DNA from 2 places in the Pseudomonas sp. TE3552 genome. Region 2 is predicted to be linked to the other one. Evidence: predicted binding sites of a transcription regulator. Region 2 holds the regulator's gene; the other holds the start of a gene.
What was found. The regulator sigma-54, encoded in region 2, starts transcription at its own class of promoters, with help from an activator protein. The targets are predictions, from matches to a motif close to ANTGGCATNNANNTTGCTNT.
Positions count from the first base shown of each region.

Region 1 (3,413 bases), 720 kb from region 2:
TGGCGCACGGGTGTCACATAATCTTGACGACTAACTTGGTGCCCACGCAGAAATTTTCTTGCGTCGGGCCTCGATCACCGCTGTTACGGGCCTTTATATGCGTATCAAAGTCCACTGCCAGAACCGCATCGGCATCCTGCGCGACATTCTCAACCTGCTGGTCGAGTACGGGATCAACGTCGCCCGCGGCGAGGTGGGCGGTGAGCATGGCAATGCGATCTATCTGCACTGCCCGAACCTGATCAACATTCAGTTCCAGGCGTTGCGGCCGAAGTTCGAGGCCATTGCCGGGGTATTCGGCGTCAAGCGCGTAGGGCTGATGCCCAGCGAGCGTCGGCACATGGAGCTCAATGCCTTGCTCGGAGCCCTGGAGTTTCCGGTGCTGTCGATCGACATGGGTGGCTCCATCGTCGCGGCCAACCGTGCGGCGGCGCAGCTGCTCGGGGTGCGGGTGGATGAGGTGCCGGGGATTCCGTTGTCGCGGTACGCCGAGGACTTCGATTTGCCGGAGCTGGTGCGCGCCAACAAGTCACGGATCAACGGCTTGCGGGTCAAGGTCAAGGGTGACGTGTTTCTCGCCGACATCGCGCCGCTGCAATCGGAGCATGACGAAAGCGAGGCCATGGCCGGTGCGGTGTTGACGCTGCACCGGGCGGACCGGGTGGGCGAGCGCATCTATAACGTGCGCAAACAGGAGTTGCGCGGCTTCGACAGCATTTTCCAAAGCTCGAAAGTGATGGCGGCGGTGGTTCGCGAAGCGCGGCGCATGGCACCGCTGGATGCGCCGCTATTGATCGAAGGCGAAACCGGCACCGGCAAAGAGTTGTTGGCGCGTGCCTGTCACCTGGCGAGCCCGCGTGGGCAATCACCGCTGATGGCGCTCAACTGCGCTGGCCTGCCGGAGTCCATGGCCGAGACTGAGTTGTTTGGCTACGGCCCCGGCGCCTTCGAAGGGGCGCGGGCCGAAGGCAAGCTCGGGCTGTTGGAACTGACGGCGGGCGGCACGTTGTTTCTCGATGGCGTCGGCGAAATGAGCCCACGCTTGCAGGTGAAATTGCTGCGCTTTCTGCAGGACGGTTGCTTCCGTCGTGTCGGTAGCGATGAAGAGGTCTATCTGGATGTGCGGGTGATCTGCGCGACTCAGGTGGACTTGTCCGAGCTGTGCGCGCGCGGTGAGTTTCGCCAGGATTTGTACCACCGCTTGAACGTGCTCTCGCTGCACATCCCGCCGCTGCGTGAATGCCTCGATGGCTTGGCACCGCTGGTAGAACACTTCCTCGATCAGGCCAGTCGACAGATCGGTTGCCCGTTGCCGAAACTGGCGCCAGCGGCGATGGAGCGGCTGAGTCACTATCACTGGCCGGGCAACGTGCGGCAGTTGGAGAACGTGCTGTTTCAGGCAGTCTCTCTGTGCGAGGGCGGCACTGTCAAAGCCGAACACATTCGTCTGCCGGACTACGGCGTGCGTCAGCCGCTTGGCGATTTCTCTCTTGAGGGCGGTTTGGACGAGATCGTCGGGCGCTTCGAGAAAGCGGTGCTGGAGCGCTTGTATTCCGAGCATCCGAGCAGTCGGCAATTGGGCAAGCGGTTGGGGGTTTCGCATACCACCATTGCCAATAAGTTGCGTGAGTATGAGGTGGGCAAGGACAACGCCTAATGTGGCGAGGGAGCTTTTGTGGCGAGGGGGCTTGCCCCCGTTGGGCTGCGAAGCAGCCCCTTGCAATCTTTCAGATCCTTCAAGTTGTCCGCATTTACGACTGCTGCGCAGCCGAACGGGGGCAAGCCCCCTCGCCACAGGAATCTGTGTTGGCTGCAAAGGCTGATCCTTGCCTCTTGGCGGCATAACACCGCCGGTTTTTCGTCTTCGATACATTCCCCCCAATCCCCTCTAATCCCCTCAAGTCCTTTGTTTGCCGGGCCCTGCGCCGCCAGAAAAAAGTTGGTCTGCAAATTGCTTATGGCTCAGCAGTACAGCGGTGGGCGGCAAACGTCCGGCATGCAGAGGAAAGAGTGTGGACAAGTACCTTTATGTGGCAATGACCGGCGCCAGCCAGAATGCACTGGCGCAGAAGGCTCATGCCAACAACCTGGCGAACATCTCTACCAATGGTTTTCAGAAGGACCTGGAACAGGCCCGTTCGATGCCGGTGTTTGGTGACAGCTTTCCGGCGCGTGCGTTTGCCATGAGCGAACGTCCGGCCACCGACTTCTCCCCGGGCGCCCTGGTGGAAACCGGTCGTGACCTCGATGTCGCGGTGCAAGGCAACGGCTGGATCGCCGTGCAGAACCCCGATGGCGGTGAAAGCTACGTGCGCACCGGCAGCCTGAACGTTGACGCCCTGGGCGTGCTGCGCGCCGGCAACGGCATGCCGGTGATGGGCAATGGCGGGCCGATTGCCGTGCCGCCCGAGCAGCAGATCGAAGTCGGCGAAGACGGCACCGTCAGCATCCGCGCGATGGGCGAAGGCCCGCGGGTGATGGCCGAAGTCGACCGCATCAAACTGGTCAACCCGGACTTCAAGAACATGACCAAAGGCCTGGATGGTTCGATCCACACCAAGGACGGCAAGCCGGCGCAAGCCGATGCCGGCGTCAAGCTGGTGTCCGGGTTCCTCGAGTCGAGCAACGTCAATGCCGTGGAAGAAATGACTTCGGTGCTGGCGCTGGCCAAGCAGTTCGAGCTGCACATCAAGATGATGAACACCGCCAAAGACGACGACCAGGCCATGGCTCGGGTCTTGCAGATCAGCTAATTATCAGAACGTCGCGCCGTAAAACAGGCGCACGAGGAGAATCGAATGCTTCCGGCTCTATGGGTTGCCAAAACAGGTCTGTCCGCCCAGGACACCAACCTCACCACCATTTCCAACAACCTGGCGAACGTATCGACCACGGGTTTCAAACGTGACCGCGCCGAGTTCCAGGACTTGCTGTACCAGATCAAACGCCAGCCAGGCGCCCAGTCGACCCAGGACAGCGAACTGCCGTCGGGCCTGCAAGTGGGTACCGGTGTGCGCATCGTCGGCACCCAGAAAAACTTCACCGCCGGTAGCCTGCAAACCACCGAGCAGCCGTTGGACATGGCCATCGACGGTCGCGGTTTCTTCCAGATCCTGCAGCCCGATGGCACCACGTCCTACACCCGTGACGGTACCTTCCACCTGGACTCCAACGGCCAGATCGTCAACGCCAGCGGCTTCGCCCTGGAGCCGGCCATTGTCATTCCGAACAACGCCCAGACGTTCACCGTTGGCCGTGACGGCACCGTGTCCATCACCGTTGCCGGCAACCCGGCTGCCCAGGTGATCGGCAATCTGCAAACCGCCGACTTCATCAACCCGGCCGGTCTGCAAGCGGTGGGTAACAACCTGTTCCTGGAAACCGCTGCCAGTGGCGCGCCGCAAGTCGGCACC
Region 1 covers NZ_JBWBQJ010000001.1:3,652,349-3,655,761, reverse strand. The annotation lists gene ACZ9BB_RS16420 (sigma-54-dependent transcriptional regulator) at 98-1,657, shown strand; gene ACZ9BB_RS16415 (flagellar basal body rod protein FlgF) at 2,013-2,753, shown strand; gene flgG (flagellar basal-body rod protein FlgG) at 2,799-3,413, shown strand, end outside.
Region 1: the regulator sigma-54 is predicted to act here: its motif matches at 1,939-1,958, upstream of ACZ9BB_RS16415 (flagellar basal body rod protein FlgF).

Region 2 (3,413 bases):
ACAGCAGGTCAACCGGGGCGCCATCAATGGCGTCGAAATCGATGGATGCATCCAGGTGCATCAAGGCACTGATAGGCGAGTGGCAACCCTTGAGGCGGCAGTGGGGGATGGCGATGCCGTTGCCAAAACCGGTGGAACCGAGTTTTTCACGGGCAATCAAAGCCTCGAAGACATCTTGCATCTCCAGATCCGGTACTTCGCGGGCGATCAGGTTGGCAATTTGCTCGAGGGCTTTCTTTTTACTGCCGCCCGGCACGTTCACCAGGGAACGGCCGGGGGTCAGGATGCTTTCAAGTCGGATCATGGGTTGGGAGTGTTAACGACCGGTCGCGCCCTGGAGGAGGCTCTGGGTCTTTTCCTTATGCTTTTTGAGTTGTTTATCCAGCTTGTCGGTCAGTGCGTCGATCGCTGCGTACATATCGGTATGTTCCGCATTAGCGACCACTTCATTGCCGGGAATATGCAGCGTGGCTTCGATTTTCTGCTTGAGCTTCTCGACCGTCATCGTGACCTGCACGTTGGTGATCTTGTCGAAATGCCTCTCTAATCGTTCGAGTTTTTCGCCGATGTAGGTGCGAAGAGGTTCGGTCACTTCCAGTTGGTGTCCACTGATGTTGACTTGCATACAGCTTCTCCTTCGTTGCCAGTGCATAAAGCGGCAGGCAGAAATACCTGCCACTGGAACGCTGTGGCGAGCCCGGCGGCTACATCAACCGCTTCCGTTCGCTGGAAGGCGCGATCCCGAGGGATTCGCGGTACTTGGCGACGGTACGACGGGCTACCTGAATGCCTTGTGCCTCCAGTAAACCAGCGATCTTGCTGTCACTCAACGGCTTTTTCTGATTTTCCGCCGCAACCAGTTTTTTGATGATCGCGCGGATCGCCGTGGACGAGCATTCACCGCCTTCGGAGGTGCTGACGTGGCTGGAGAAAAAGTATTTCAGTTCATAGATGCCCCGTGGGGTATGCATGAATTTTTGCGTGGTCACCCGTGAAATCGTCGATTCGTGCATGCCCACCGCTTCGGCGATGTCATGCAGCACCAACGGCTTCATGGCCTCATCGCCGTACTCCAGGAAGCCGCGCTGATGCTCGACAATCTGGGTGGCCACTTTCATCAGGGTTTCGTTACGGCTTTGCAGGCTCTTGATGAACCAGCGAGCCTCTTGCAGCTGATTACGCATGAACGTGTTGTCGGCACTGGTATCGGCGCGGCGCACGAAACCGGCGTACTGGGCGTTGACCCGCAGGCGTGGTACCGACTCCTGGTTCAGTTCCACCAGCCAGCGCTCATTGTCCTTGCGCACGATCACGTCGGGAACGACGTATTCGGCTTCGGTGGATTCTATCTGCGAACCCGGGCGCGGGTTGAGGCTCTGGACCAGTTCGATGACCTGGCGCAGTTCATCTTCCTTGAGCTTCATGCGGCGCATCAGCTGGCTGTAGTCGCGGCTACCGAGCAGGTCGATGTAATCGGTAACCAGGCGCTTGGCCTCGGTCAGCCAAGGGGTCTTGGCGGGCAATTGGCGCAGTTGCAGCAGCAGGCATTCGCCCAGGTTGCGGGCGCCGATGCCGGCGGGTTCGAATTGCTGGATGCGGTGTAGGACGGCTTCGATTTCGTCCAGTTCGATGTCCAGTTCCGGATCGAAGGCTTCGAGGATTTCCTCGAGGGTTTCGTCCAGGTAGCCCTGATTGTTGATGCAATCGATCAGGGTTACAGCGATCAGGCGATCGGTGTCGGACATCGGTGCCAGGTTCAGTTGCCAGAGCAAATGGCTTTGAAGGCTTTCACCGGCCGACGTACGGGTGGTGAAATCCCACTCGTCGTCATCGTTGCTCGGCAAGCTGCTGGCGCTGGTCTGGTAGACATCTTCCCAGGCCGTGTCGACGGGCAATTCATTGGGAATGCGCTCGTTCCAGTCGCCTTCCTCCAGGTTGTCCACCGTCGGGGCGGTTTCCTGGTAGGAGGGTTCCTGAATATCGGCGTTGGGTTGCTGTTCGGCTTTGTCGGCCAGGGGGTCGGCGTTATCGAAGTCGTCGCCTTCTTCCTGGCGTTCGAGCATCGGATTGGACTCCAGGGCCTCCTGGATTTCCTGTTGCAGGTCCAGGGTCGACAATTGGAGCAGGCGGATGGCCTGTTGCAGCTGCGGTGTCATCGTCAGCTGCTGGCCCATTCTCAAGACTAGCGATGGTTTCATGGCAGGGGCTTAACACCTTATTCGCCGGCGCACATGCGCCATCCACTACAGGGCGCCGAAGCGCCAAACATAAGCAAATTATATGCCCGAAACTGCAGTGTTTGCCTAGAGCGCTGTAACAATAAAAACTTATTGATTTTTTATTGAAGCAAGCGCTCGGGCACGACTGGCCAGGCACCTCAGTGCTTACAAGCGGAATTCATGACCCAGATACACTTCCTTGACCAAATCGTTGGCCAGGATGGTGGCAGAGTCGCCTTCAGCGATCAGCTGGCCATCGTTGACGATGTAGGCGGTTTCGCAGATATCCAGGGTTTCGCGGACGTTGTGGTCCGTGATCAGTACGCCAATGCCTTTGGCCTTGAGGTGATGGATGATCTGCTTGATGTCGCCCACCGAAATCGGGTCCACGCCGGCGAAGGGTTCGTCGAGGAGGATGAATTTCGGGTTGGTGGCCAGTGCCCGGGCGATTTCCACGCGACGGCGTTCACCTCCGGACAGGCTCATGCCGAGGTTGTCGCGGATGTGATGGATGTGGAATTCCTGCAGCAGGCTTTCCAGCTCTTTGCGACGACCGGCCTTGTCGAGTTCCTTGCGGGTCTCGAGGATGGCCATGATGTTGTCGGTCACCGAAAGCTTGCGGAAGATCGACGCTTCTTGCGGAAGATAGCCGATACCGGCCTTCGCACGACCGTGCATCGGCTGGTGGCTGACATCCAGGTCGTCGATCAGTACGCGGCCCTGGTCAGCCTGTACCAGGCCGACAATCATGTAGAAGCAGGTGGTCTTGCCGGCGCCGTTGGGGCCAAGCAGGCCGACGATCTGACCGCTGTCGATGGACAGGCTGACGTCACGCACGACCTGGCGGCTCTTGTAGCTCTTGGCCAGATGCTGAGCTTTCAGAGTTGCCATTACTGGGCCTTTTGCTCGTCGGTTTTCTTCTTCGGCTGGATCACCATGTCAATGCGAGGACGGGTCTCGGTGACCTTGTTGCCTGTCGCACGGCCAGCGCTCGCGAGCTTCTTGACCGTGTCGTAGACGATTTTCTCGCCTTGGGTGGTGTTGTTGTCTTTGTCGACGACTTTTGCCTTGTCGATCAGCACGACGCGGTTTTGTGCGGCGTGGTACTGGATGGTCACACCCCAGCCCTGAACAGGCTTGGTGTCGCCAGCGGTCTGCAGTTGCTCGAAGTAAGCGAGGTTGCCCACCGAAGTC
Region 2 covers NZ_JBWBQJ010000001.1:4,372,569-4,375,981, reverse strand. The annotation lists gene ptsN (PTS IIA-like nitrogen regulatory protein PtsN) at 1-304, opposite strand, end outside; gene hpf (ribosome hibernation-promoting factor, HPF/YfiA family) at 317-625, opposite strand; gene ACZ9BB_RS19820 (RNA polymerase factor sigma-54) at 705-2,198, opposite strand; gene lptB (LPS export ABC transporter ATP-binding protein) at 2,385-3,110, opposite strand; gene lptA (lipopolysaccharide transport periplasmic protein LptA) at 3,110-3,413, opposite strand, start outside.